One region of the Martelella lutilitoris genome, then DNA from elsewhere that is predicted to be linked to it. Evidence: riboswitches for the same ligand, from Rfam matches in the RefSeq annotation. Region 1 holds a riboswitch; the other holds the start of a gene.
The links. Region 1 has a riboswitch for FMN ahead of ribD (bifunctional diaminohydroxyphosphoribosylaminopyrimidine deaminase/5-amino-6-(5-phosphoribosylamino)uracil reductase RibD). Riboswitches for the same ligand answer to the same signal wherever they lie in the genome.

Region 1 (14,622 bases):
CAGGCAGATGAGCGCGAAGACGGCGGCGATGAAGGGGAGCGATTCCCTCACATATTCCTCCACCTTGGTGTCGAGCAGGCTGCAGACCGTGAACATCGCCACGCCGACCGGCGGCGTCATCGAGCCGAAGGTGACGATGGTCATCATCAGGATGCCGAAATGGACCGGATCGACGCCTGCCTTGACGACCACGGGCACGAGGATCGGCGTCAGCAGCAGCACCAGGATCGTGCTTTCGAAGAACAGGCCGGCAATGAACAGGCCGATCAGAATGACGGCGACGATCAGCACCGGATTGGCGAGGCTTTCCAGCATGAAGCCGGCAACCGACTGCGGCACCTGCAGGAAGATGATGGCAAAGCCGACCATGCCCGACATCAGGATGATCAGCATGATCAGGCCGATGTCCGAGATGGCGTGACCGAAGGCGCGCTTGATCGCCTCGAAGGTCATCACCCGGTGGGCGAAGACGCCGATCAGGATCGCGTAAACCACGGCAAAGGCGCCGACTTCCGACGGCGTGAACAGCCCGCCGCGGATCGAGCCGATCAGGAGCACGGGAAAGAGCAGCGCCCATTTGGCGCCCCATGCCGCGGCGCCCAGTTCGCGCGCGGTCGGCTTGCGCATTTCCTTCATGACATAACCGCGCTTGCGGGCAACAAGCCAGGCGGCGACCATCAGGAAGGTCATCATCAGGATGCCGGGAACGATGCCGGCCATGAACAGGCGGCCGATCGAGACCTGGCCGACATAACCGTAGAGGATGAGGCCGATCGACGGCGGAATGGTCGAGGTGATCAGCGAGGAGATCGCGATGACGGCGGAGGAGTAGCCCTTGGAATAGCCGTTCGAGATCATCTGCGGGCCGAGCACGCGCGCTTCCATGGCCGCATCGGCGACCGCGGAGCCGGACACGCCGCCCATCAGGGTGGAAAGGATGATCGAGACCTGGGCGAGGCCGCCCGCCATCCAGCCGACGGCGACCTTGGAGAAGGTGAACAGCCGGTCGGTGATGCCGCTCTCGTTCATCAGGTGGCCGGCAAGCACGAAGAAGGGCACCGCCAGAAGCGGAAAGCTCTGGGAAACGGTGGCGATCTTCTGCACGCCGATCGACACCGGCATGATGTCGGAGGTCAGGAAGAAGGTGAAGCCCGAAATGCCGATGGCGAAGGCAATGGGCGCGCCAAGCAGCATCAGCGCAAAGAAGACAATACCGATAAGGGCCATGGTGGTTACTCCGCCGCGCCGGTTTCGATGACCGCTTCTTCCTCGGCGGCGGTCCGGGTGAAGACGAGCATTCGCTCGCCCTTCGCGCTTCGCCATGCCTGGACCAGATTGCCGATGATCGAGATCGTCAGCATGACGCAGCCGGCGGGAACGGCGATCGTGACCCAGGCATAGGAAAGACCCGAATCGCCGAACTGGCGTTCCTTGTTGAGCATGGTCAGATCATAGCCCTCGACCGCCAGAAGCAGCAGAAAGGAGACAAAAAGGACTGAAAGGGCAGTTTCAAGCGCGAGCCGGTAGCGATAGGGGAAGGGGCGGACGAGATAGTCCACGCCGAGATGCCCGCGTTCGCGCATGGCGCGGGTTGCGCCGATGAAGCACAGCCAGATGAACAGAAGCTGCGCCAGGTCGACCGACCAGATCAGCGGATGGCCGAAGAAGCGCATGGTCGCGGCGATGAACACCAGAAATGTGATCACAGCGAGCAGGATCGCGCCGGCGACGAATTCGATTTTTGCGAGGAAACCGGGCATGGTGGCCCCTCCAGTCAGGGTTGGGAGCATTGAGGCTTTGATCCGCCCTGAATGCTCGCGCGCGGTTGTTTTGCTTGTTTTGCGAGCGCTGCCGTCTTTGCGGCGTGCGCCGGCATTTTCCGGGCGGACGGATCGCGGCATGCCGCGATCCGTCATCGGCGAGTTGGCCTTGAGGCCTTCTACTGCGCGGCGATGGCCTGAAGCTGGTCGCGCAGATCGCCATAACCGAGGTCGTCATAGACGACGGCGGTGGCTTCCTTGAACGGCGCGACGTCGATTTCCTCGACAGCGACGCCATTGTCGATCAGCTGCTGCTGCAGGCTCGCCAGTGCGTCCTGCGTGCCGTAGGAGGCGATGTCGCCGGCCTTCAGCGCTTCCTCATGCAGGACCGTCTGCAGGTTTTCCGGCAGCGAATCGACCCAGGCGGCGGACGTAATCAGACCGGTGATCAGGTTGATATGGCCGGTGAGCGTGATGTTGGTGATCACCTCGTCGAGCTTGGCGCCGACAACGGCGGGAAGCTGGGCTTCTGCGCCGTCGATGACGTTGGAGGAGATCGCCGAATAGACCTCGCCCCAGGGCATCGGGGTCGGCGTCGCGCCCATGGCCTCGATCGTTCCGGTCCAGACCGGCGCGCCGGGGGTGCGCATGCGCACGCCGGAAAGGTCATCCGGCCCGTTGATCGGCTTCTTGGTCAGAAGGTGACGCTCACCCTGCCACCAGTTGAAGCTCAGGACATCGAGGCCGGCATCGTTATGGAGCTTTTCGGCCCAGCCGTCGAACATGTCCGAGGTGACGACCTTGCGGATGCCCTCATAGCCATTGGCGAGATACGGCGCGCCAAGGACGCCGAACTCGTTGACGAAGACGGCGAGGCGACCGCCATCGACGACGACGGCGACTGGCGCGCCGGCGCGGGCCTGTTCGAGCACGTCCTCATCGGGGCCGAGCTGCGAGTTCGGGAACAGGCGGACTTCAAGCGCGCCGTCGGAGGCTTCGGCGACATTGTCGCGGAAAGCTTCAAGGCCCTTGTAGAGCGGATCGTTGGTGGCGAGCGCCGTATTGACGTTCAGTGTGTAATCGGCGGCAAGGGCCGATCCGGCGAGAAGGCTTGCGGCGAGACCCGCAAGCGCGATGCTGCCCAGTTTGGAAAAATGCGTCATGTCGTCCTCCCAATCAGACGTTCAAGGGTTTGGGGCCTAACGCCCCGGTGGGTCGAAAAACTCAGGCTTTTCTTCGAAGATTTCCGGAAGATCGCTGAGGATCTCCCTGAGGTGGCCGCGAACGGCGCGTTCGGCGGCCTTAGGATCGCCGGCGCCGATGGCGTCGACAATGGCTGTGTGCTGGGCGGTCAGCTTGACCATGGGGAAGCGCAGAAGGCTCAGGTAGCGAACCCGGTCCATCTGCACTTTCAGCCCCTCGATAAGCGCCCAGGCCCTTGCCTTGCCGGCGGCATCGGCAAGGGTCTTGTGAAACAGCTCGTCGAGCGTGATGAAGCGGTCGGCATCCGTGGTCGCCGCCTCTCTCTGCTCCTGAAGCTGCAATCTCAGTTCCTCGACGAGCCCGGCATCGGGCTTTTCGGCGAGGAGTTTGACGATGTCTGCCTCGATCGCCTCGCGCACGAAGCGGGCGTCCATTACCGCCGCCTGCGAAATGCGGCGCACGAAGGTGCCGCGCTGCGGACGGATTTCCAGCAGGCCTTCCTCGGAGAGCTTGATGAACGCCTCGCGCACCGGCTGGCGGCTGACAGCAAAGCGGGCCGCCAGTTCCGATTCCGAAAGGCGCGAGCCCGGAGGCAACTCATTGTGGATGATCAGCTCACGCAAAATGCCGTGCAGTTGCGACCCGACTGGTGCGCCCGGTGCAATCTTTGTGGCGATTGTTTCTGGCAGCATGGCTTGCCCTCCCGATGTTTTTATCGTGCACCATACTTCCATACTAGTCAACACTTTGTTTTGGTGCTAGTGATCTCTTTCAGACGGACGGGCCTTTTCGTTTAGGTTCGTTCCAGGTAACGAATTCGCTCAGGGAGAGAACAATGAGGCAGACGTGGCGCTGGTTCGGGCCTTTGGACCGCGTGTCGATCGATGACATGCTGCAAGCGGGTGTCGAGGGCGTCGTGACCGCGCTCCATCATGTGGCCACCGGCGCGGTCTGGACGCCGGAAGAGATTGCCGGACGTCAGCGTGAGCTGTCCGTCATGGCCGACGGAAGCCCCTCCGGCCTCAAATGGGAGGTGGTCGAAAGTCTGCCGGTTTCTGAAGAGATCAAGAAACAGAAAGGCGAGTGGCGCGCGCATATCGACAACTACAAGGTCAGCCTCCGGAACCTCGCCGCCGCCGGGATCGAGACGATCTGCTACAATTTCATGCCGGTGCTGGACTGGACCCGCACCGATCTCGCCTTTCGCCTGCCGACGGGGGCGACATGCATGCGGTTCGACTATGCCGATTTCGCCGCCTTCGACATTCACATCCTCAAGCGCGAAGGGGCGGCGGAAGACTTTCCCGAGGATATCCGCGAGGAGGCCGCGCGCCGATTTGCCAGTATGGATGAAGAGCGCCGGCAGGCGCTTGCGAAGAACATCGTCTTCGGTCTGCCGGGGGCTGCCGAGAGTTTTACGCTGGAAGATGTCCGCCATCATCTCGCAGAATATGCCGCGATGTCGCCGGACGGGCTGCGTAGCAACTTCATCGCCTTCCTTGAAGAGGTCGCGCCCGTTGCCGAGAAACTCGGTCTCAGGCTTTGCTGCCATCCGGATGATCCGCCCTTCGGCCTGCTCGGCCTGCCGCGCGTGATGTCGACGGAAGCCGACTACAAGGCGATGATGGAGGCGGTCGATATCCCGGCAAACGGGATCACGCTGTGTTCCGGTTCGCTTGGCGCGCGGCCTGACAACGACCTGCCAGGCATGATGGAGCGGTTGGGGGACAGGGTGCATTTCCTGCATCTGCGCAATGTTCACCGCGAGACCGGCGACATCAAGGGATCGTTCTACGAATCGGAACATCTGGGCGGCGACACCGACATGGTGGCGCTCGTTGCCGCAGCACTTGCGGAGGAGAAGCGGCGCCGCGAGGCGGGGCGGACCGACTGGAACATTCCGTTCCGTCCCGATCACGGCCTCGACATTCTCGACGACCTGAACCGAAAGGCCCAGCCGGGCTATCCGGCGATCGGCCGCCTGAAAGGGCTTGCCGAGCTGCGCGGCATCGCCGCCGCCCTCAGCCGCTGACGTCATCCTCCGGCAGCGCGAAAGTCAGCGCGAGCAGGTTTTCGCGCAGCCGGGGCAGGTCATCGACCACCACCGCATCGAGCCGGTCATGGGTCTCGCGCCAGACCGGCACGGCGCGCTCGAGCAGATCCAGTCCCGCCTCCGTCAGCTTCAGCCGCCTGACGCGCTTGTCCTCGGGGTCCTGGAAACTCTTCAGCAGGCCGCGCCGCTCCAGCGGCTTGACGCTCGCCGTCAATGTGGTGCGGTCCATGGCGAGCACCATCGCCACTTCGGCGATCCGCGGCGGCTCGGGCCGGTTCAGCGCCATCAGCAGCGAATATTGACCGTTCGTCAGGCCGAGCGGGCGCAGCACCTCGTCGAAATGCCGGCCAACCGCCCGTGCCGCCCGCTGCAGGTAGAGGCACAGGCAGCGGTCACGAACCTCGAGCGTTACGGACAGGGGTAGACTTTCGCGCATCGATGTGCCTTATGTTGATATCAACGTAAAATCCGTTTGCGACTGAGTCAAGACACGGGAGGAATGCGCATGACCTATGTGGACGGTTTCCTGGCCCCGGTGCCGGTGAACAACAGAGAGGCCTATTACGCCTTGTGCCAGAAGGCGGCGGCGAAGTTCAAGGCGCATGGCGCGCTTTCCTACGTCGAGTGCTGGGAAGAGGATGTGCCGGACGGCAAGGTGACTTCGTTCAACATGGCCTTGAAGAAGGAAGAGGGCGAGGCCGTGGTGTTCAGCTGGGTCGTCTGGCCGTCGAAGGATATCCGCAACGCAGCCTGGGGCGCGCTGATGAACGATCCGGAGATGACCGAAATGCCGTTTGACGGGTCGCGGATGATCTATGGCGGGTTCGACCTCTTCTTCTCCGAAAACGGGCCCGTCGCAATGACGGGCGAGACCGGGTGACGGACTGTCGGCGAAATTGGCGCTTGTCATTTCCGGATCGCTTGCCTAAATTCATCGCGTCGATCGGAAGTCCGGTCGGCGACGTTCTCAGGGCGGGGTGAAATTCCCCACCGGCGGTAATTGCCTTTGTGCATCAGCCCGCGAGCGCCTTGATCGAAGGGATTTCCCGGAAGATCAAGGGTCAGCAGATCCGGTGTGACTCCGGAGCCGACGGTTAGAGTCCGGATGGAAGAGAACAGCGCATGGCGACGTGTGTCCTGTATCCCGCACTGCGGGCGCAGTCCGCGTTTCGTTCTTCGCTTTTTGCCCTGCATGGCGTCTTGTTTGATTGATGAGGCGAAGGCATGGGCATTCACCCCGCCACAGACAGTTTGAATGCGGCCGTTCTTGCGGCGGCGATGACGCGCGCACTGGATGGGGCGCAACGCTTTGCCGGGGCGACGGCGCCCAACCCGCCGGTCGGCTGCGTGCTGCTCGATGCAGGCGGCATGGTGATTGCGGAGGGCTTTCACAGAAAGGCCGGCATGCCGCATGCGGAAGCGGAAGCGATCGCTGCCGCGCGCGCGGCGGGCGTTGCCGACCGCATCCACACCGTCGTCGTCACGCTCGAACCGTGCAATCATCACGGCCGCACGCCGCCCTGCGCCGATGCCATTCTGGCAACGTCTGCCCGGCGCGTCGTCATCGGTTGGCCGGACCCGAACCCCGCGGTCGTCGGCGGCGGGGCCGCGCGCCTTGCCGGCGCCGGGCTTTCCGTCACCTTCGCGGCCGATTTGCCGGATGGCCGCTCCCGAAAACTCGCGCTTCGCGCCAGCCGGCTGGTCGCGCCCTTTACCAAACGCGCGTTCACGGGTCTGCCCTGGGTGACCGTAAAACAGGCGCTCGACGAGACGGGCGGCATGGCGCCGCCTGCCGGCGCGAAGACCTTTACCTCGGCCGCCTCGCTCACGCTTGCCCACCGCCTGCGCCGCCGCGCCGACGCGATCCTCACCGGTTCCGGCACCGTCCTTGCCGACAACCCACAACTCACCGTCCGGCGCGTGCGCGATTTTCCCGGCAAGGAGCGCGTCCTCGCCATTCTCGACCGGCGTGGCCGTGTGCCGGAGGCCTATATGGCCGAGGCCGGCGCGCGTGGCTTTTCCATCATCCGGCCCGGGACGCTGGAAGAGGCGCTCGTTGAACTTGGACGTCGCGGCGTGCTGGAAGTGCTGGTGGAAGCCGGCCCTTCGCTGGCTGCGTCCATGCTCGACGGCGGTCTCTGGGACGAACATGTTGTCATCCAGAAGGGCCATCCCGACCGCGTGCGCATCGTCCATCGCAATCCCGAATTTGACGAAACGGACGAGGCGGATTTTCTGCCCGGAGAAGAAGAATGACAAGAATGGAACGCAATCTGACCGCCTCTTCCGTCGAGAAGGCGATCGAAACCCTGAAATCCGGCGGCATGGTGCTGCTGGTTGACGACGAGGGCCGCGAGAACGAGGGCGACGTCGTCGTTGCCGCCGACTTCGCCACGCCGGCGGCCGTCAACTTCATGGCCAAACACGCCCGCGGGCTGATCTGTCTGACGCTGACCGGCAAGCAGGTCGACCGGCTCGGCCTGAAGCCGATGGTGGCCGACAACCGTGCCCGGCATTCCACGGCCTTTACCGTCTCGATCGAGGCGGCCGAGGGAATCACCACCGGCATTTCGGCGGCCGAGCGCGCCTTGACCATTGCCGCCGCCGCCAATCCGCAAGCGACGTCCGCCGACATCGTTTCGCCCGGCCACATGTTTCCGCTGCGCGCGGCGGACGGCGGGGTGCTTGCCCGCGACGGGCACACGGAAGGTGCCGTCGATCTCGCCCGCCTTGCCGGCCTCAATCCGGCGGCCGTGATCTGCGAAGTGATGCGCGATGACGGCGAAATGGCCCGCCGGCCCGATCTCGAGGTCTTCGCTAAAACCCACGACATGCCGCTTCTGACGATCCGGGAGCTCGCCGAATACCGGCTGCGCACCGAAATCCTGGTCGAGGAGGTTGCCCGGGCGTCGCTGCCGACCGCGGTTGCCGGTTTTGAGGCGCATGCCTTCAGGAGCCTGATCGACGGGACGGAGCATCTGGCGCTGGTCAAGGGGCCGCTCGGAGACCGGCCGCTGGTGCGCGTCCACTCCGAATGCCTGACCGGCGATGTCTTCGGGTCGCTGCGCTGTGACTGCGGAGAACAGCTTCAGCAGGCGATGACGCTGATCGGCGCGGAGGGCGGCGTGATTGTCTATCTGAAGGGCCAGGAAGGGCGCGGTATCGGCCTTGCCAACAAGATCCGCGCTTATGAACTGCAGCAGCAAGGCCTCGACACTCATGCCGCCAACGTCGCGCTCGGCCTGCCGGCGGATGCCCGCGACTATCATGCCGCGGCCCATATCCTGAAAAGCCTGGGCATCGCGCGTCTCAGGCTTCTCAGCAACAATCCGGAAAAACCCGAGGCGCTCGAAAAGGCAGGCCTGCATGTCGAGAAGCGCGTGCCGCTGATTACCGCCTCGAACCCCTTCAACGAAACCTATCTTTCGGCAAAGCGCGAGAAATTCGGCCATCTCCTGCCGTGAACGCCGCGCCGACTCTCCCGTAAGCCTCCATTTGAGCCACAAAGGAAATTATTCCGTGTCCCACCGTATCGCCATCGTCATCTCCCGTTTCAACGAGAAGGTCACCAGCGGCCTTCTGAACGGCGCAAAGGCCGAGCTTGCCGAGCGCGGCGTCACGCTCGCCGAGACCGATATATTTGACGTGCCGGGCGCTTTCGAGGCGCCGCTGGTCGCCAGGAAGCTTGCCAAAAGCGGAAACTATGACGGCATCGTGTGCATCGGCGCGGTCATCAAGGGCGAGACGGCCCATTTCGAATACATCTCGGAGGCCGCCGCCCACGGGCTGATGCAGGTTCAGCTTGAGACCGGCATGCCGGTCTCCTTCGGCATCCTGACCACTTATACCGCGATCCAGGCCTTCGAGCGCTCCGCCGATGACGAACACAACAAGGGCCGCGAGGCGGCGGCCGCCTGCGTTGAGGCGCTGGAGGCGCTGGCAAAGGCCTGACGGTCACGACGTGCTTCGCCTGGCGGCGGCCCGGCCGTTAAACAGACGCGCCGGAATCCGTTCCGTCTGAGGCGGCCGTGCCGCGTCCCGTCGCGTTGCGATGAATGCCGAGCAGCAGGTCCATGTCCTTGAGCGGCATCGGCCTTGCGTAGAGGAACCCCTGGAGTTCGTCGCATCCCATCGCGGTCAGCGCATCGTCCTGCGCGCGCGTCTCCACGCCTTCTGCCGTGGTCCGCAGGTTCCGGGCGTGGGCAAGATCGATGATCGCGCGAATGATGGCCTTGTCATCGGCCTTGCTCTTGGCGTTTTCCTTCAAGCCCTCGACGAAGCACCTGTCGATCTTGATCCTGTCGACATTCAGCGACTTCAGGCGACCAAGCGATGAGAAGCCCGTGCCGAAATCATCGATGGCGATGCGCACGCCGCGCTCGCGCAGCGCAACCAGGTTTTCGGCCACGGCCCCTGTTACCTCGGTCGCCACGGACTCGGTGATCTCGAGTTCGAGCCTCGCCGGCGCGAGCCCGCTTGAGAGCAGGACCTGCTCGACCTTTCCGGCATAGGCAGGATCGGAGAGTTCGACGCCCGATACATTGACGGCGATCGAAAGGCCAGGCCACTTCGCCGCGGCCGCGCATGCCTTCGTCAGCGCGAACCGGCCGATATCCTCGATCAGCCCGGCTTCCTCGGCAATCGGAATGAACAGTTCCGGCGATACCCATCCGATCTCCGGATGGTGCCAGCGCAGCAGCGCCTCGCAGCCGACGATCCGGCGCGTGAGCGCGGACTGGACCGGCTGGTAATAGACCGAGAGCTGATTCTGGCCGAGGAGCGCGGTTCTCAGATCCATCTCGGTTCTTCGCCGCAGGCCCAGCGTCTTGTCCATCGCGTCGGAGAAAAAGGAACAGCGCCCCCGGCCGGCGATCTTCGAATAGTAGAGTGCCACGTCCGCCTTGCGCTGCAGGTTGACGCGGTCAGCCCCGTCGCGCGGGAAAATTGCGGCGCCGATGCTGACGCCGAGGAAAACCGTATTTCCCGCAATATGGAACGGTTCGCGCGCGGCTTCCACCATGCGCCGGCAGAGCGCGCCGATCTCCTCGTCGCCGCCCTTTCCGTTCAGCATGACGGTGAATTCGTCTCCGCCGACGCGGGCGACAAGGTCGTCGCGTCGAACGATCGCCTGCAGCCTCAGGGCGAATTCCCTGATCAGCGCGTCGCCCGCCGGATGGCCGAGCGTATCATTGACCTGCTTGAACCTGTCGAGATCGAGGTAGAGAAGCGCCAGTGGTGCGACCGGCCTCTCGGCCAGGCGACGGTCGACGTTCTCGTTGAAGGACAGCCGGTTGGGGAGGTCGGTCAACGGGTCATGCAGCGCCAGGTGACGGATGCGTTCCTCGCTTTCCTCAAGTCTGCGCGACCGGCTGTCATGGATCGTCAGGAAGATCGTAATCGCGGCGAGCGCGATAACGATGAGGACGATCAGCACCGGTATCACGCGCGCCATGACCGCGGATCCGGGCCGGTAGGGCTGCCAGACGAAATAGCCGATCGTTCTGCCTTCGCTGGTTGTGAGTGGCTGGTTGGAGCCGTCCGGCGTCCATGAAAAGTGGAGGGCCTCGAACATGTAATCGTTCTGGAGCTCCTCGATCAGGCTGCCGTCGAGAAACCGGATGGCGACATGAAGATATTCCTGGCCCGGCTCCTGTTGCACGAATTCGGAATGGGGAACGATCGGCTTGATGCTGACCACGGCGGGATGCTCTCTGATCACGGCCAGATCGGAGACGCCCGGTGTCAGGTCCAGTTCGTTGATCTGGCCGTCGTCGCCGGCGATCAGCTTGGCCCGAAGTTCTTCGGCAAGGGGCTCGACCTCGCTTTGAATGGCGTCATAGGCGTACTGGCTCGCCATGGCGCCATCGGTGAAGGCGTAAAGCGCCCGGTCGGAAGAGTCGAGGATATAGACGCCGTCAAAGCCGAAATAGTCGTGCATCCAGGTGCCGAGATTTTCGTCGATCCAGGTGAAATTGCCGGCACGGACCTCGATGACCGCATCGTCCCAGACCGTCGCGCTTTCCTGGTCATGGGCCACTTCGGACTGCAACTGGGAGATCACGAGCCGGACGAGCCGCGCCTGCCGTTCATGGGACGCCTTATCCGCCTCCTTCCCGGCCCAGTTCAGCAGGGCGAGAACGCCGAGGCCGATCAGCAGCGTGAGCCCCAGGGCGGGCGCTGCGCGCGTCAGGAGAAACCGAGAGCGGCTTTTTACCTGTCTTTTGTTATTCATTGTCGAAGCCGATCATCGTATTCGGGACGAAAACTATGCGCAAAGGCGCATCGCCGCACAAGGCGAACCTGAACCGTTGTCCGAACCGAAGCATCTTTACGTCTTGGGAAGTGTTTCAGATGACACAGGGGCAGCTTTGAGCCGCGCCGGTTCCTGTGTCATTTCGGGAGGTGGTCGCCCTTGGTTCGCCAGGCAGCATGGCTCAATGAAAGTCCCGGCTCGGGAACAGCTTCTTGGCCTGTTCGCGCGGGTGGTGGGCGCGGGGCTGGAGTTTCGGGCGTCTGGGCGTGTCGTCGGCCTTCGGGTCGGTGATGCCGATGGCGTCGTCCATCGGGTGGCCGAGTTCCGAGAGGCGCCAGGAACAGTCCTCAATGGTCTCCGCGATCACATGGACGACCACGCCTTCGCGCTGCAGCTTTCCGGTGACTTTGAGCAGGCGGCCGCCCATCACCGTGCGGCGGAAGCGTTCATAGACCTTTTTCCATACGATGACGTTGGAGACGCCGGTTTCGTCTTCCAGCGTCAGGAAGATGACGCCGGAGGCCGTACCGGGGCGCTGGCGGGTGATGACGAGGCCCGCGACGCTGACGCGTTTTTCCGCAGTTGTCGCCAGCGCCGAATGTAGCGTCAGGCCGGGCATTTTCGGGCGGAGCAGCTCCATTGGATGGGCGCGCAGGCTCATGCGGGTGGCGACATAGTCCTCCACCACCTGTTCGCCGAGATTCATCGTCGGCAGGATCACATCCGGTTCGCTTATGTGCTCGCCGTCGATCGGGTCGGAAAAGAGCGGCAGCGGTTTCGGCGCACGGATCGCCTTCACCCGCCAGAGCGCATCGCGGCGCGACAGGCCGGCATCGGCGAAGGCGTCGGCCTCGGCAAGACGCTCCAGCACCGCCGGCATCAGCCCGGCCCTAAGCCACACATCTTCCGGGGTCTGGTAGCCATTGCCGCGCGCGTTCTCCAGCCAGACGGCATCCTCCTTCTTCAGCCCCTTGATCTGGCGGAAGCCGAGGCGCAGGGCATAGGCGCCGTCGGCGCGGCGCTCCAGCGTACAGTCCCAGGCGCTGTGATTGACCGAGATCGGCCGCACCTCCACCTGATGCTCGCGGGCATCGCGGACGATCTGGGCCGGAGCGTAGAAACCCATGGGCTGGGAGTTCAGCAGCGCGCAGGCGAAGGCCGCCGGATAATGGCATTTCAGCCAGGCCGAGACATAGGTGAGCATGGCAAAGGCCGCCGCATGGCTTTCGGGAAAGCCGTAATCGGCAAAGCCCTTGATCTGGGCAAAGCAACGTTCGGCGAAATCGCGCTCATAGCCGTTGTCGAGCATGCCATTGACGAACTGCGCCTCGAATTCGCCGATCGTGCCCATCTGGCGGAAGCTTGCGAGCGAGCGGCGCAGCCGGTCGGCATCTTCGGCCGAAAATCCGGCGGCGACCACGGCGATCAGCATCGCCTGTTCCTGAAACAGCGGCACGCCCTTGGTCTTTTCGAGAACGCCGCGCAGTTCCTCCTTCGGGTAGGTGACTTTTTCCAGTCCCAGCCGCCGCCGGATATAGGGCTGCACCATGCCGCCCTGGATCGGGCCGGGGCGCACGATCGCCACTTCGATGACGAGGTCGTAGAAGGTTGCCGGCTTCATGCGGGGCAGAAAGTTCATCTGCGCCCGGCTTTCCACCTGGAACACGCCGATGGCGTCGGCCTTTTGCAGCATGTCATAGGTCGCTTCATCCTCCTGCGGCACGGCGGCGATAGTCAGCGGACGGTTGTAATGGCGGGCGGTGAGCTCGAAGCATTTTTTCAGGCAGGTCAGCATGCCGAGGCTCAACACATCGACCTTGAGGATGTTGAGCGCGTCGATATCGTCCTTGTCCCATTCGATCACGGTGCGGTCTTCCATCGCCGCGTTTTCGATCGGACAGAGCTCGTCCAGCCGGTCCTCGGTAATGACGAAGCCGCCGACATGCTGCGACAGGTGTCGGGGAAAGCCGATGATCTCGCCGATCAGACGCACGGTCTGGGCAAGCCTCAGATCGGAGGGGTCGAGGCCGACCTCCTTCAGCCGTTCGGGTTCGGCGCCCTTGCTGGAAATGCCCCAGATCTGGCCGGAAAGGGCGGCGGTGACATCGTTCGAAAGCCCCATCACCTTGCCGACCTCGCGGATCGCCGCGCGCGAGCGGAAATGGATGACGGTGGCGCAGAGCCCGGCATGCTCGCGACGATAGGTCTTGTAGATGTGCTGGATTACCTCCTCCCGCCGCTCGTGCTCGAAATCGACGTCGATATCGGGCGGCTCGCCACGATGGCGGGAGACGAAGCGCTCGAACACCATGCCGATCATATCCGGCCTGACATCGGTGATGCCGAGCGCATAACAGAGGATGGAATTGGCCGCCGAGCCGCGGCCCTGACACAGGATACCCTTGCTGCGGGCATAAGCGATGATGTCGTGGACGGTGAGGAAATAGGCGGCGTAGCCGAGCTCGCCGACCAGCGCCAGTTCCTTTTCCGCAAGCTCCCGGTTGCGTGCCGGAATGCCTTCGGGATTACGTCGTTTCAGCCCCTCCCAAGTGAGGCGGGCAAGGCGGGCCTGCGGCGCCTCGCCATGGGCGACTTCGGCCGGGTAGTTGAAGGAAAGCTCGGTGAGATCGAAGGTGAGGCGCGCGGCGATCTCCAGCGTGCGGCGGATGGCGGCGGGATGGTCGCGGAAGATATGCGCCATCTCTGTGGCTGGCTTCAGCCGCCGCTCGGCATTCGGCAGCGCAAGGTGGCCGATCGCGTCGATGGTGATGCGGTGGCGCATGCAGGTCAGCACGTCGGCAAGCTGGCGGCGGCTGGCGTGATGCATCAGCGCATCGCCGACGGCGACCATCGGCGCGCCGGCCTTGTGCGAAAGGGCGGTGAGGGTTTTGAACCAGGCGGCATCTGAACCGTCATAGCGCGGGGCCGCACCCGTGAACACATGGCCGGGAAAGCGGCGGTGCGCCTGGGTGATATGGTCTGTCGCTTCCGCCTTCTGCTTCAGCCCCTGCGGCAGCGCGATCAGAATGGAGCCATCGGCCCATTCCAGCATGTCGCGCAGGTAAAGCAGGCATTCGCCCTTCTGCGCGCGGCGCTTGCCGAGGCTCAGGAGCCGCACGAGTTTCTGATAGGCCGGCTTGTCCTTCGGCAGCGCCACGAAATCGACGGGGCTGTCGGCCAGCACCAGCCGGCAGCCGACGATCAGGCGGGGCAGGCGGCGGATTGGCGGCAGGGCAATGGATTTGGCGTCGCCGGCCGGCTGGCGCGAGGAGGGGTCGATATGGGTCGAAAGCCGGATCGACTGCTCCTCGGCCTGCTTTTCGATCTTGCGCCTGATTTCCTTCAGCGCCCGG
Region 2 (14,622 bases), 1.5 Mb from region 1:
ACGACTTCTACGAGGCCAATGCCGAGATGCTCGGCGAGCCGGAGGAAGATGCAGTTGAGATCGAGGCGTTGGCCCGCTCGGTGGTTTCCGAGTTCGAGAACTATGTGAAGCTGAACAAGAAGGTGTCCCCCGAGGTTGTCGGCGCTGCCGGCCAGATCGAGGACTACTCGAAGCTTGCCGACACGGTTGCCTCGCATCTTGCGATCAAGATCACCGAGAAGCAGGAAATGCTGGAAACCACCAGCGTCAAGGGACGTCTGGAAAAGGCGCTCGGCTTCATGGAAGGCGAGATCTCCGTTCTGCAGGTCGAAAAGCGCATCCGTACCCGCGTCAAGCGGCAGATGGAGAAGACCCAGCGCGAATACTACCTGAATGAGCAGATGAAGGCCATTCAGAAGGAACTCGGCGAGGGCGAGGACGGCCGCGACGAGATGGCCGAGCTCGAGGAGCGCATCAAGAAGACGAAGTTCACCAAGGAAGCCCACGAAAAGGCTGAGGCGGAGATGAAGAAGCTCCGCAATATGAGCCCGATGTCGGCGGAAGCGACCGTGGTGCGCAATTATCTCGACTGGCTCACCGGCCTGCCGTGGAATACCAAGTCGAAGATCAAGCGCGACCTGAAGCTTGCTGAGAAGGTGCTCGAAGAGGATCATTTCGGCCTCGAGAAGGTCAAGGAACGCGTCGTCGAGTACCTCGCGGTGCAGGCGCGCGCCAAGAAGCTGAAGGGGCCGATCCTCTGCCTCGTCGGCCCGCCCGGCGTCGGCAAGACCTCGCTTGCCCAGTCGATCGCCAAGGCGACGGGTCGTGAATATGTGCGCATGGCGCTCGGCGGCGTTCGCGACGAAAGCGAAATCCGCGGTCATCGCCGCACCTATATCGGCTCGATGCCCGGCAAGATCGTCCAGTCGATGAAGAAGGTCGGCAAGAACAATCCGCTCTTCCTGCTCGACGAGATCGACAAGATGGGCGCAGATTTCCGCGGTGATCCGTCCTCGGCTCTGCTCGAGGTGCTGGACCCGGAACAGAACTCGACCTTCATGGATCATTACCTGGAAGTCGAATATGACCTGTCCAACGTGATGTTCATCACCACGGCGAATACGCTCGACATTCCGGGCCCGCTGATGGACCGCATGGAGATCATCCGCATTGCCGGCTACACCGAGCAGGAGAAGCTGGAAATCGCCCGGCGCCATCTGCTGCCGAAGGCGATCCGCGAGCATGCGCTGAAGCCGGAAGAGTTTTCGGTCGATGATGCCGCGCTGACGCGGACGATCCAGCAGTACACCCGCGAGGCGGGCGTGCGCAGCCTTGAGCGCGAGCTGATGAAACTTGCCCGCAAGGCGGTGACCGAGATCGTCAAGGGCGACAAGACTGCCGTCCATATCACGGCCGACAACCTCGAGGACTATCTCGGCGTACAGCGCTTCCGCCACGGCGAGGCGGAAGGCGACGATCAGGTCGGCGTGGTCACCGGTCTTGCCTGGACGGAGGTCGGCGGCGAGCTTCTGACGATCGAAGGCGTGATGATGCCCGGCAAGGGCCGCATGACGGTGACGGGCAATCTGCGCGACGTCATGAAGGAGTCGATTTCGGCGGCGGCATCCTATGTCCGCTCGCGCGCTGTCGACTTCGGCATCAAGCCGCCTATGTTCGACAAGAATGACATTCACGTCCATGTCCCGGAGGGCGCGACGCCCAAGGACGGACCGTCGGCGGGCGTCGCCATGGCCACCGCGATCGTCTCGGTGATGACCGGTATTCCGGTCAACAAGAACGTGGCGATGACGGGTGAGATCACGCTGCGCGGACGTGTTCTGCCCATCGGCGGGTTGAAGGAAAAACTGCTTGCGGCTTTGAGGGGCGGCATCACCAAGGTGCTGATCCCGGAAGAGAATGCCAAGGACCTTCCGGAGATCCCGGACAATGTGAAGAACGGCCTGGAGATCGTGCCCGTGTCACGCATGGGCGAGGTCCTGCAGCATGCCCTTCTGGAGATGCCGCAGCCGATCGAGTGGGACCCGGAGACCGATCCGGTGTCCATGTCCGCCGATGAATCGGACGCCGAATCGAACAAGACCGTGGCGCATTAAGGCCGAAATATCGCCACTTTTCAGGGGCTCCTGTGGAAAAGGGGTCCCTGAGGTCGCGCTTTGGTCGGCCTTTTCCGTACAAATTGCCCCAAGCCTATTGCAATTCCTTGAAACGCAGGGCTTTTGAATGTCAGCGGGTGTCGGTCAAAGCGTCGCCGGGGCCCGAGAAACAAGAGATCCGTTTCGAACCATTTGAGAAAGGGTGGAAACATGAACAAGAGTGAACTCGTAGCATCCGTTGCCGAAAAGGCCGGTCTGTCCAAAACCGATGCCGCTTCTGCTGTCGACGCCGTATTCGACGCCGTGCAGGGCGAACTGAAGAACGGCGGCGAAGTGCGCCTCGCCGGCTTCGGCGCCTTTACTGTTTCGCACAGCGCCGCGCGCAAGGGCCGCAACCCGTCGACGGGCGCCGAGGTCGATATTCCGGCGCGCAACGTTCCGAAGTTCACGGCCGGCAAGGGTCTCAAGGAAGCTTGCAACTCTTAAGCATCCGCCGTCTTCTGACAGGCTGTTGACCCGGAGCGTTCCGCTCCGGGTTTTTTGTTGTCTGTATTGTTGACGAACAGTTACCAAGCCGGCTCACAGATAAGACTTGCCGGACCCCCTGCAGTTCATTACATCTGAGCCGACAAATCGCCGCAGCGAGCAGGGCTTTCTGCGGCACATTCTCGGGGCGGGGCGAGATTCCCCACCGGCGGTAAGCGTTTCCGACGCAAGCCCGCGAGCGCCTTCCCGCAGAGCGCGGGAAAGGGTCAGCAGATCCGGTGCGAAACCGGAGCCGACGGTCAAAGTCCGGAAGGAAGAGAATGCAGGCTGACGCGGGTCCGGTTTTCGCCGATGGCCCGCGGCAACCATGCGTCGTCCCGCATTCGGTGCGCCTTGAGCGCTGTGAAGGATCGAGACCGTATGGGCAAGGCAATCTATCGTTCTCCAGCATTGACCGGCGCATTCTGGATGGTGCTTGCCGGCGTGGTGTACGCCGCAGGCAATGTGCTGATCCAGCAGTTGACCATGAAGATGGGCTTTGCGTCCTCCTCCGTCGCCTTCTGGCAGTATGGGATCGCCCTGCTGTTCGCCATTCCCTATCTGTGGCGCACGGGGCTTGCAGTCATGCGCACGGCCTATCCCGGTCAGCACATAGCGCGTGTGGCGCTTTCCGCGCTCGGCGTGCAGGCCTGGGTGTTCGGTCTTCAGTCCGTCCCGATCAGCCAGGCGATCGCCCTGGTGATGACGTCGCCCTTCTTCATCATCGTTGGCGCCAAGCTGTTTCTGGGCGAACGCGTCGGTCCGTCGCGCTGGATCGCGACGGCCGTCGGCTTTTCCGGTGCGCTGCTGATCCTCCAGCCCTGGTCTGCGAGCTTCACCTGGGCGGCGCTGCTGCCGGTTCTCTCCGCGCTGCTGTGGGGCGGAACATCGCTGATCACCAAGAAGCTGACGGCGCATGAGCGGCCGGAATCGATCACCGTCTGGCTGCTGATGCTGCTGACGCCGATTAACGCCCTGGTCGCGGTCGGCGGCGGTTTCGCCGTGCCCATGGGCGACGCCATCTGGATCATGCTGGCGCTCGGGCTGATGACGGTGCTGGCGCAGTATTTCCTCACACTTGCCTATTCCAGCGCGGATGCAGCTTACGTCCAGCCCTTCGATGACCTCAAGCTGCCGCTCAACGTGCTCGGCGGCTGGCTGGTCTTCGGATTTTCGCCCGACACGCTGTTCTGGGTCGGCGGACTGATGATCCTCGGCGCGTCGCTCTCGATCATGATGATCGAGCGCAGGCGGGAGCGCTGAGACAAATCTGTCATGCCGGCGTCATCAAGACGTAATCATCCTGTCACGGGCATGACGCACAACCCTCCGGTATTTCAATCCCAGGAGGGAACCCCATGAAACTGCGCCTTTCCGGTGCGGCGCTTACCGCCGCGCTTCTTGCATCGGCCGCCATTCCGGCATCCGCCGACCCGGTCTTCAATCGCATCGCCGTTTTCGCCGTCAACGAAAACCTTCCGGCAGACATGGACGCCGCGAGCGCCACCTCTGCGGAGATCATCACCGCGACCGAGGACGGCAACATGCTCGTCTATTCCGACAGCCCGCTTGAAGCCGTCGGTTTCATCGACATTGCCGACCCGCGCGCGCCGAAGGCCGCCGGCACCATCAAGCTTGAGGGCGAACCGACCTCGGTTGCCGTTTCCGGTGCCAAGGCCTTTGTCGGCGTCAACACCTCGGAAAGCTTCACCGCGCCCTCCGGCTTCCTCGGCGTCATCGACATCGCGTCGAAGACCCTTGAGGCGCAGTGCGACCTCGGCGGCCAGCCCGATTCGGTCGCCGTGTCTCCCGATGGCTCGATCGTGGCCGTCGCCATCGAGAACGAGCGCGACGAGGACCTGAACGACGGCGAAATTCCGCAGATGCCTGCCGGCGACCTGGTGATCATCTCGCTGAAGGACGGTGTTGCCGATTGCGCTACGACCAAACACGTCGCCATGACCGGCTTTGAGGAACTGACCGCGCCGAGCGATCCGGAACCGGAATTCATCGACATCAACGACGAAAACGAGATCGTCGTGACAATGCAGGAAAACAACGGCATCGCCATTGTCGACGGCAATACCGGCGCGGTGAAGGCTCACTTCTCCGCCGGCACGGTTGACCTGACGGGCATCGACACCGAGAAGGGCGGCAAGCTCGACTTTACCGGTTCGCTGAACGACGTTCCGCGCGAGCCCGACACCGTCAAGTGGCTCGACAATGACCGCTTCGTCATCGCCAATGAGGGCGACTACAAGGGCGGTTCGCGCGGCTTCTCGATCTTCTCCGATACCGGTGAACTGCTGCATGAGGCCGGCGCTTCCTTCGAGCGCGCCGTAGCCTCCATCGGTCACTTCCCGGACAAGCGCGCCGGCAAGAAGGGCGTCGAGCCGGAAGGCCTGATCGTCGGCCAGTATGGCGATACCAACTACCTCTTCGTCATGTCCGAGCGCGGCTCTGTCGTCGGCGTCTACAATGACAATGTCCAGGATGCGCCCGAACTGGTCCAGCTTCTGCCGTCCGGCATCGGACCGGAAAGCGGCGTCGCCATTCCCGCCCGCAACCTGCTGGTCACCGCCAATGAGGAAGACCTCGGCCCCGACGGCGGCGTGCGCGCCCATGTGATGCTCTACGCCTATGAAGAGGGCGAGGCGGACTATCCGCAGATCGCTTCCGACGTCTCCCGCGATCCGCTGATCGGCTTCGGCGCGCTCTCCGGTCTTGCTGCCGATCCGGCGGACGCCTCGAAGCTCTATGCGGTCAATGACAGCTTCTATTCGGGCCAGCCCTCGGTCTTCATCATCGACGCTTCGAAAAAGCCGGCGCTGATCACCGACGCGATCCGCGTGACCCGCAATGGCGAGCCTGCCGAAAAGCTCGACCTCGAGGGCGTAGCCGTCGACGGCAATGGCGGCTTCTGGCTGGCGTCTGAAGGCAATCCCGACAAGGACGTGCCGCACGCCGTTCTCCACATCGACGGCACAGGCGAGATCACCGAAACCATCGACCTGCCGGAGGAACTCCTTGCCAACCAGACGCGCTTCGGCATGGAAGGCATCACCACGGTGGGCGAGGGCGATGATCTGACGCTGTGGATGGCCGTGCAGCGCGAATGGGCCGATGACGCCAAGGGCTTCGTCAAGCTTCTGGCCTATACGCCGGCAACAGGCGCGTGGGGCGCGGTCTCCTATCCGCTGGAAACGCCGGAAAAGGGCTGGATGGGCCTTTCGGAAATCACAGCCAATGGCGAGAACGTCTATATCGTCGAGCGTGACAACCAGATCGGCGCGGCCGCAAAGGTCAAGAAGCTGTTCAAGGTATCGCTTGCCGACATGAAGCCGGCCGCGATCGGCTCGGAGCTTCCCGTTGTCGAAAAGCAGGAAGTCGTCGACCTTCTGCCGCTGATGAAGTCGGCCACCAACGGCTATGTCGTCGACAAGATCGAGGGCTTCACCATCGCTGCCGACGGCACGGCCTATGCCGTGACCGACAATGACGGCGTGGATGACAGCTCCGGCGAGACGCTGTTCTTCACGGTTCCGATGAAGATGTAACGAGACGAGGCCGGCGATAGGCCCGTTCCTGAAAAGAGAGGCCGCGGCGCGAAGGCGCTGCGGCCTTTTCCGTTCCGACCTACTTCAGCCTGCGTTCGATCGCCTTGGCATCCTGCCAGAGCGCTTCCATGCGCTCCAGCGTCGCGGCGTCGAGACTTTCGCCGTTTTTCTCAAGAGACCGCTCTATATGATTGAACCGAAGCCTGAATTTCGTGTTGGTGCCGCGCAGCGCCTGTTCGGGGTCGGTCTTGGCGTGGCGACCGAGATTGACGGCGGCGAAGATGAGATCGCCGAGTTCGTCAGCGATCTTTGCCTGATCGCCACTGGTCAATGCCTGACGCAGCTCGCCGATTTCCTCCTCGAACTTGTCGAGGATCGGCTCGGGTTCCGACCAGTCGAAACCGATGCGGGCGGCCTGTTCCTGCAGCTTCAGCGCTTCCGTCAGAGCCGGGAAGCTGCGCTGGACATTGCCGAGATGGCCCGCCTTGAAATCTTCGGTGACGCCGGCCTTTGCGCGCCGTGCTGCACGATCGGCCTTTTCCTGCCGTTTGATTTCGTCCCACTGGATCTTCACCGTCTCGGGCGTATCCGCGTCGTTGCGGGCGAAGACATGCGGGTGGCGGCGGATCATTTTCGCGGTGACCGCATGCACGACATCGCCGAAGGCAAAAAGGCCGTCCTCCTCGGCCATGCGGGCGTGGTACACGACCTGCAGCAGGAGATCGCCGAGTTCGTCGCACAGATCGTCGAAATCCTTCCGCTCGATCGCGTCGGCCACCTCATAGGCTTCCTCGATCGTGTAGGGCTTGATGGTTTCGAAGTTCTGCTTGATGTCCCAGGGGCAGCCGCTATCCGGATCACGAAGGGCTGCCATGATGTCGATAAGGCGGGCGATGTCGCGGGAAGGCTCCAATGGAATGCTCCGTTGCGTCGGAAATGTCATCCAAGCGGGATGCTGGTCTCGCCCTTATGCGACTGGTAGGTCTCGGACGCAAGCGCATAGCTCGCCTTGATTCTCTCGATCCGGGCCAGGAAACGGCTGCTCTCCGGTTCTTCCGCAGCATTGGCCATGTCCACGATCGAACGCGCTTCAAAGAAAGCATTGTGCCGCCGGTAGCCGCCGGGCTCGAGCCCGTAGAGCTCCTTCATGATCTTCAGGTCATGGGGAATGCCGAAGCTGTCGCGCGAATCCTCGTGGCTGAAGAAATAGAAATAATTGTCGAACCCGGCCCAGGTGATCGCCGACATGCACATGGTGCAGGGTTCATGGGTGGAGAGGAACAGAAGCTCCTTCGTGTCGGGTTTCACCGGCAATTCGTAAAACTGCTTCAGCGTGTGCACCTCGCCGTGCCAGAGGGGGTTAGCCGTCTCGTCGTTGGTGCCGGCGATGACGAGAGAGAGATCGGATTTCCGCAAAATGGCGGCGCCGAAAACCTTGTTGCCGGCTTCGACCCCCTTCGAAGTGAGGGGCAGGATATCCTGTTCGATGACGTTAAGCAGGCGTTCGGCCAAAAGCGCATCATTCATGCATGTTCCCCTTGCTCGCAGGCTCTTTTGCGCCCTCAGTTAAGGGGGCAGTCATTTCGCGCGCAAGGGATGAGATGCCCGCGAAGGCCAAATTTGCTGTGCCGATGCCGGAATTGAGGAATGAAATGTTCTCCGGCGCATCGTCGCGCATTTTCGTTTCTTCAAGCGCGGGCCAACGCAGTTCATCATTCCGGTATCAATGGAAGGACTGCTCGAAGATGGTCGCTAACGAAGAATTGCTGTCGGCGTTTCCGGCATTTTTCCGGGTTGAGGGCCGCAAGGTCGCAATTTTCGGCTCCGGTGCGGAGGCTTACGCCAAGGCGCGGCTAATGGCGAAGACCAGTGCCGAGATTGCCGCCTATGGCGAAAACCCGGACGAGGACTACCGCGCCTTTCTGGTCGCTCATGGCGCGCGCCTGGTCGAAGCGCCGTTTGCCGCCGAGCAGCTTGACAGCGCGGTGCTTGCCTTCGCGGCGACCGGCGAGCCGGAGCAGGATCACCTGATCGCCGGCTGCGCCCGTGCGCTTTCCGTTCCGGTCAATGCCGTCGACCAGAAGGAAGACTGCGATTTCTATACGCCCGCCCTTGTTACCCGTCCGCCGGTGGCTGTCGCCATCGGCACGGAAGGGGCGGGGCCGGTGCTGGCGCAGATGATCCGCGCCCAGATCGACACGATGCTGCCGCGCTCGCTCGGGCCGCTGGCGCGGCTTGCCGCCAATCTGCGCGACAAGGTGGATGCCAGCATCCCGCGCGGGGCCGCGCGACGGGCTTTCTGGTCGCGCTTCTTCAACGGCTCGGTCGCAGGTGCCGTCGAAAAGGGGCGTCTTCTGGAAGCTGAATGCCTGGCCGATGAGATCATCTCCGACGGCTCCGCCGTGTCGGGCCATGTCGCGCTTGTCGGCGCGGGACCGGGAGCGGAGGACCTGCTGACCATCCGCGCCCACAGACTGCTGATGGAAGCCGATGTGATCGCCTACGATGCGCTGGTGCCGCAGGCCGTTGTCGATATGGGGCGTCGCGACGCGGAGCGCATCTCTGTCGGCAAGCGCAAGAACTGCCATTCGAAGTCGCAGAATGAAATCAATGACCTGCTGGTGAAACTTGCCAAGGAAGGCAAGCGCGTCGTGCGCCTGAAATCCGGCGATCCGCTGATCTTCGGCCGGGCCGGCGAGGAAATGGCCGCGCTCAGGACTGCCGGCGTTTCCTATGAAGTGGTGCCCGGCATCACCTCCGCTTCCGCCGCCGCCGCCGACTTCGGCCTGCCGATGACGTTGCGCGGCGTTGCCTCCACACTGGTTTTTACGACCGGCCACGACCTTAATGGCGACACCTTGCCGGACTGGGCCGCGCTTGCGGTCCGGGGTGCCACCATTGCCGTCTATATGGGCCGTTCCGTCGCCGCAAAGCTCGGCGCCCGGTTGCAGGAAGCGGGCGTTTCCGCCGACACCACGATCGCCGTCGTCGAGAATGCGAGCCGCAAGAACCGCCGGCTGTTCCACGGCGTCCTTTCCGAGCTGCCGCAGCTTGAAGCGCGCGAGGACCTGACGGGGCCGGTCATGGTGATCATCGGCGATGCGGTTGCCGGCGCCAGTCTTGAGAATTCGAGCGCGCTCGCGTTCAACAACAATCTTGTCGAAGAGAAATTCACGGGAGCCCTCCATGTCCGCTAAGGTTCTGACCGCCAACCGCCTGACCGATGGCCTTGCCGTCTGGCTCGACGCCAACGGTCGCTGGACGCGTGATCTGCAGCATGCGCTCGTCGCCCGCCATGAAGCCGCTATTGAAAGCCTGGACGAGATCGGCAAGCGCGACTTCTCCGGCAATCTGATCGTTGATGTTGCCGTGATCGACGTCGACGAGCGGCCCGATGGCCGGATCTGGCCGGTCAGGCTGCGCGAGCGCATTCGCGCCGAGGGGCCCACGATCCCCTACGCAGCGGGCTATGCGCCCGCCAAACCCGAACATGTGGAGGCGTGACATGTATCGCTACGACGAATTCGACCATGATTTTGTCCGGGAACGCGTCGCGCAGTTCACCGATCAGGTTGAACGCAGGCTTTCGGGCGAAATCACCGAGGACCAGTTCAAGCCGCTGAGGCTGATGAATGGCGTCTACCTCCAGCTTCACGCCTACATGCTGCGGATCGCCGTACCCTACGGCACGATGAACGGCCGGCAGATGCGCATGCTTGCCCATATCGCGCGCAAATATGACCGGGGCTACGGCCACTTCACCACGCGGCAGAACATCCAGTTCAACTGGCCGAGGCTCGAAGACATTCCGGCAATCCTGAGCGACCTCGCCGAAGTCGAGATGCACGCGATCCAGACGTCCGGCAATTGCATCCGCAATGTCACCGCCGACCATTTTTCCGGCGCTGCGGCCGACGAGGTTGCCGATCCGCGTCCCTATGCGGAAATCCTCAGGCAATGGTCGTCGCTGCATCCGGAATTCTCCTTCCTGCCGCGCAAGTTCAAGATCGCCGTGACGGGGGCCGAGCGCGACCGCGCGGCAATCCAGGTCCATGACATCGGCCTGCACCTGAAGAGGAACGATGCCGGCGAACTTGGCTTTGCCGTCTATGTCGGTGGCGGGCAGGGGCGCACGCCGATGATTGCCAAGAAGGTGCGCGATTTCCTGCCTGAGGCCGACCTTCTGGCCTATGCGACGGCGATCCTGCGCGTCTACAATCTCAACGGCCGCCGCGACAACAAGTACAAGGCGCGAATCAAGATCCTGGTCCACGAGACCGGCCTTGAGGAGCTGAAGGCGGATATCGAGCGCGAGTTCGAGGCGCTGAAGGACGGCGAACTGACGCTGCCCGATGGCGATATTGATGCGATCCGTCGCTATTTCGCGCTTCCCGAACTTCCGGCCCGCGAGCGTGATCGCTTCGATACGGCCGACAGCGGCTATCTCGACTGGCTGACCCGCAACACCGCCGCCCACAAGCGCGATGACTACGCCATGGTCACCATCTCGCTGAAACCCATCGGCGGCATTCCGGGGGATGCGACGGACATGCAGATGGAAGCCGTCGCCGATATCGCCGAGCGCTACGGTTTCGATGAAATCCGGGTCAGCCACGAGCAGAACCTCGTTCTGCCGCATGTCGCACGGGCCGATCTTCAGGCCGTCTATGCGGCGCTGAAGGAGGCGGGCCTTGAGACCGGCAATGCCGGACTGATCACCGATATCATCGCCTGTCCCGGGCTCGACTATTGCGCGCTCGCCAATGCCCGCTCCATTCCGCTGGCCCAGCAGCTTTCGGAGCGTTTCGGCGATCCGGCGCGCCAGGCGGAGATCGGCGACCTGAAGATCAAGATTTCCGGTTGCATCAATGCCTGCGGCCATCACCATGTCGGCCATATTGGCCTTCTGGGCGTGGAGAAGAAGGGCGCGGAACTCTACCAGATCACGCTGGGCGGTTCGGCGGATGAAAACACCTCGATCGGCGAGATCGTCGGGCGCGGCTTCGAGCCGGAAAAGGTGACCGATGCGGTGGAAACCATCGTCGACACCTATCTGCACCTGCGCACGGATCGCTCCGAGACCTTTATCGAAGCCTATCGCAGGCTCGGCGCACAGCCCTTCAAGGACGCGCTTTATCCCGAAAAAGCCAGGGCCGCCTGAGGAGAGAACAATGACAATGATCTGGAGAGAGACAGGCTTCGTCGAGAATGATCCCTGGGTGGTCGAAACCGAGGAGCGCAAGGCCGGGGAAGGCGAGCGGAGACTGGTTCCTCTTGCCGAACTGCTTGAGAACGGGTTTGATGGCAATGAAGGCCTTGGCGTTGTGCTCAGTCCTTTCGACGATCCGGCGAAACTGGAGCCTTGGCTCGATCGTATCGAGATCGTCGCGCTGACCTTCAATGCATTCAGCGACGGCCGGGCCTTCTCGCAGGCAACCTTGCTGCGCGAGCGGTTGGGCTATCGCGGAGAGCTTCGCGCCGTGGGTGACGTTCTGATCGATCCGCTGGTGCTGATGCTGCGATGCGGCTTCGACAGTTTCGCGGTCGAGAACAAGACGGCGATCAGTCGGCTCAGCGCAGGACGCCTTCCGTCCGTCAACCGTCACTACCAGCCCTCTGCCCGCAACACAGCCGTTCCGGGCGGCTACAGCTGGCGCCGGACGGCCAAAATATGACCAGTTGAGGCAGGTTTTTTAGCATATCCGCCTTTGCAATCTTTCGCCGAGGGTATTATTTGAGCCCGTAGACAGTCGCCAATGCGCGGAATTTTGATTGCGCCGGTCCCATTCCGGCGTGCAGCAGACAGGACGAGACGTCGACATGAATGTGCAAGCCACGACCGAGGAATTTGCCGCGACACTGCCCGCCGGAGTCTACGGCGAGAAGGTGCTGAGCGTTCAGCATTATACCGACCGTCTGTTCCGCTTCACCATGACGCGGCCCGACGGCTTCCGTTTCCGCTCCGGCGAATTCGCGATGATCGGGCTGATGGTCGACGGCAAGCCGATCTACCGCGCCTATTCGATCGCGAGCCCTTCCTGGGCCGAGGAACTGGAGTTCTTCTCGATCAAGGTGCCCGGCGGCCCGCTGACCCAGCATTTGCAGAACATCCAGGAAGGCGACATCGTGCTGATGCGCAAGAAGCCGACAGGCACGCTGGTGCTCGATGCGCTGACGCCGGCGAAGCGCCTCTACATGTTCTCCACGGGCACCGGGATCGCGCCCTTTGCCAGCCTGATCCGCGAACCGGAAACCTACGAGAAGTTCGACGAGGTGATCCTGACCCACACCTGCCGGGAGGTAGCCGAACTGCAATATGGCTTCGATCTCCTCAGCGAAATTCACAATGACGAACTCCTGAGCGAGGTCGTCGGCGACAAGCTGACGCATTATGCCAGCGTGACGCGCGAACCCTTCGAGCGCACCGGCCGGATCACCGACCTGATCTCGAGCGGCAAGCTTTTCGACGATCTCGGCCTGCCGCCGCTGAACCCGGAAACGGACCGCGGCATGATCTGCGGTTCGGCGGCGATGCTGAAGGACACGAAGGCGCTTCTGGAGGCGGCGGGCATGGACGAGGGCGCCAATAACAAGCCGTCCGAATTCGTCATCGAACGGGCCTTCGTCGGCTGAGCGCCCGTCGCCGCAAAGTCCGCAGAAGCCGGCCCTGTTCCCGCTTCCTCGCAAATTGTCGCGCCCGCCATGAAAATGGCGGGCGCTTTAGTCTTGGTTAAGGTTGACGGGCTACAGTCAGGATCAGTGTACTGCGTAAATTCCGGACAGCCTCATGTGGACCCGCCATCACAAACCACGGTTTTACGGCCGACTCATCGTCCCGGCGATCACGGCCTGTTTCATGAGCTATTTTGTCTATCACTCCATCCATGGTGATTACGGCCTGATCGCCGCCGAGCGTTTCGAGGCCCACAAGGCGCTCAATGAGCGCAAGCTGGAGAGGCTCGTGAGCGAGCGCCAGGCGATGGAGGAACGCGTCCGCATGCTGTCCGACGGGTCGTTGATGAAGGATGCGCTGGACGAGCAGGCGCGCTATGCGCTCAACCTGCTGAAGCCGGACGAGATCGTGATTTTCGAGCGGAATCTCAAATAAACCGAATTTCGGTTAATATCGTCTTTATTGATATATTTCAATAAGTTATTATACAAATTTTGGCGGCAAATCTAGCATTGCCGTGCCGCACAAAACGCCCTATTGTGTCGCCCAAATCCACGTCTTTCCTTCAGAAGGAGGTTTTGATGGCGTCCCAAGCGTCCGGCTCACGGAAATCATCCAAAAAAGAAGAAAGCGGCAAGATCGTCGATTTCGATCGCGACCAGGAACTTCACGCCTATCGCGAAATGCTCATGATCCGCCGCTTTGAAGAAAAGGCCGGCCAGCTCTACGGCATGGGCTATATCGGCGGTTTCTGTCACCTCTATATCGGCCAGGAAGCCGTTGTCGTCGGCGTGCAGATGGCGCTGAACGACGGTGACCAGATCATCACCAGCTACCGCGACCACGGCCACATGCTGGCCACCGGCATGGAATCGCGCGGCGTGATGGCCGAGCTGACCGGCCGCCGTTCCGGCTATTCCAAGGGCAAGGGCGGTTCGATGCACATGTTCTCCAAGGAGAAGGCCTTCTACGGCGGCCACGGCATCGTCGGCGCGCAGGTTCCCCTCGGCACGGGCCTGGCCTTCGCCAATAGGTACCGCGAGGACAATAAGGTCACGGTCGTCTATTACGGCGACGGCGCGGCGAACCAGGGCCAGGTCTACGAAAGCTTCAACATGGCGCAGCTGTGGAAGCTCCCGGTCGTTTATGTCGTCGAGAACAATCGCTATGCGATGGGCACCTCCGTCGCCCGTTCCTCGGCCGAGACCGACTTCTCCAAGCGCGGCGCCTCCTTCGGCATTCCCGGAAAGCAGGTCGACGGCATGGATGTGCGCGCGGTGATGGCCGCGGCGGAAGAAGCCGAAGCCCACGCGCGCTCCGGCAAGGGGCCGATCATCCTCGAAATGATGACCTATCGTTATCGCGGCCACTCGATGTCCGACCCGGCGAAATACCGCACCAAGGACGAAGTGCAGAAGATGCGCTCCGAACACGACCCGATCGAACAGGTCAAGAAGCGTCTGATCGAGAAGAAGTGGGCCACCGAAGATGAGTTGAAGGCCATCGACAAGGATGTGCGCTCGGTCATCTCCGATGCTGCCGATTTCGCCCAGACCGATCCGGAGCCGGATGTTTCCGAGCTCTACACCGACATCCTGCGCTAAGACGGGGAGGGATATAAATGCCTACCAATATTCTCATGCCGGCGCTCTCCCCGACGATGGAAGAGGGCAACCTCACCAAATGGCTCAAGAAGGAAGGCGACAGCGTCGCCGCCGGTGACATCCTGGCCGAAATCGAGACCGACAAGGCGACGATGGAAGTCGAGGCCGTC

Region 2: it holds a riboswitch for FMN, as region 1 does, so the genes downstream of both, JET14_RS09375 (DMT family transporter) here and ribD (bifunctional diaminohydroxyphosphoribosylaminopyrimidine deaminase/5-amino-6-(5-phosphoribosylamino)uracil reductase RibD) in region 1, are expected to answer to the same signal.

What each region holds. Positions count from the first base shown of each region.
Region 1 is NZ_CP066786.1:445,179-459,800, forward strand. Features, by position in the region: gene JET14_RS02085 (TRAP transporter large permease) at 1-1,227, opposite strand, end outside; gene JET14_RS02090 (TRAP transporter small permease) at 1,233-1,760, opposite strand; gene JET14_RS02095 (C4-dicarboxylate TRAP transporter substrate-binding protein) at 1,940-2,923, opposite strand; gene JET14_RS02100 (GntR family transcriptional regulator) at 2,960-3,655, opposite strand; gene uxuA (mannonate dehydratase) at 3,799-4,995, shown strand; gene JET14_RS02110 (MarR family winged helix-turn-helix transcriptional regulator) at 4,985-5,452, opposite strand; gene JET14_RS02115 (DUF1428 domain-containing protein) at 5,522-5,896, shown strand; FMN riboswitch at 5,976-6,137, shown strand; gene ribD (bifunctional diaminohydroxyphosphoribosylaminopyrimidine deaminase/5-amino-6-(5-phosphoribosylamino)uracil reductase RibD) at 6,241-7,272, shown strand; gene ribB (3,4-dihydroxy-2-butanone-4-phosphate synthase) at 7,269-8,480, shown strand; gene ribH (6,7-dimethyl-8-ribityllumazine synthase) at 8,536-8,967, shown strand; gene JET14_RS02135 (putative bifunctional diguanylate cyclase/phosphodiesterase) at 9,005-11,248, opposite strand; gene JET14_RS02140 (error-prone DNA polymerase) at 11,451-14,622, opposite strand, start outside.
Region 2 is NZ_CP066786.1:1,978,079-1,992,700, forward strand. Features, by position in the region: gene lon (endopeptidase La) at 1-2,093, shown strand, start outside; gene JET14_RS09370 (HU family DNA-binding protein) at 2,217-2,579, shown strand; FMN riboswitch at 2,754-2,905, shown strand; gene JET14_RS09375 (DMT family transporter) at 3,000-3,881, shown strand; gene JET14_RS09380 (esterase-like activity of phytase family protein) at 3,977-6,175, shown strand; gene mazG (nucleoside triphosphate pyrophosphohydrolase) at 6,255-7,088, opposite strand; gene JET14_RS09390 (nucleoside deaminase) at 7,115-7,702, opposite strand; gene JET14_RS09395 (hypothetical protein) at 7,695-7,853, opposite strand; gene cysG (siroheme synthase CysG) at 7,921-9,372, shown strand; gene JET14_RS09405 (DUF2849 domain-containing protein) at 9,362-9,679, shown strand; gene JET14_RS09410 (nitrite/sulfite reductase) at 9,681-11,336, shown strand; gene JET14_RS09415 (DUF934 domain-containing protein) at 11,347-11,850, shown strand; gene JET14_RS09420 (ferredoxin--NADP reductase) at 11,996-12,808, shown strand; gene JET14_RS09425 (FtsB family cell division protein) at 12,963-13,283, shown strand; gene pdhA (pyruvate dehydrogenase (acetyl-transferring) E1 component subunit alpha) at 13,430-14,452, shown strand; gene JET14_RS09435 (pyruvate dehydrogenase complex E1 component subunit beta) at 14,470-14,622, shown strand, end outside.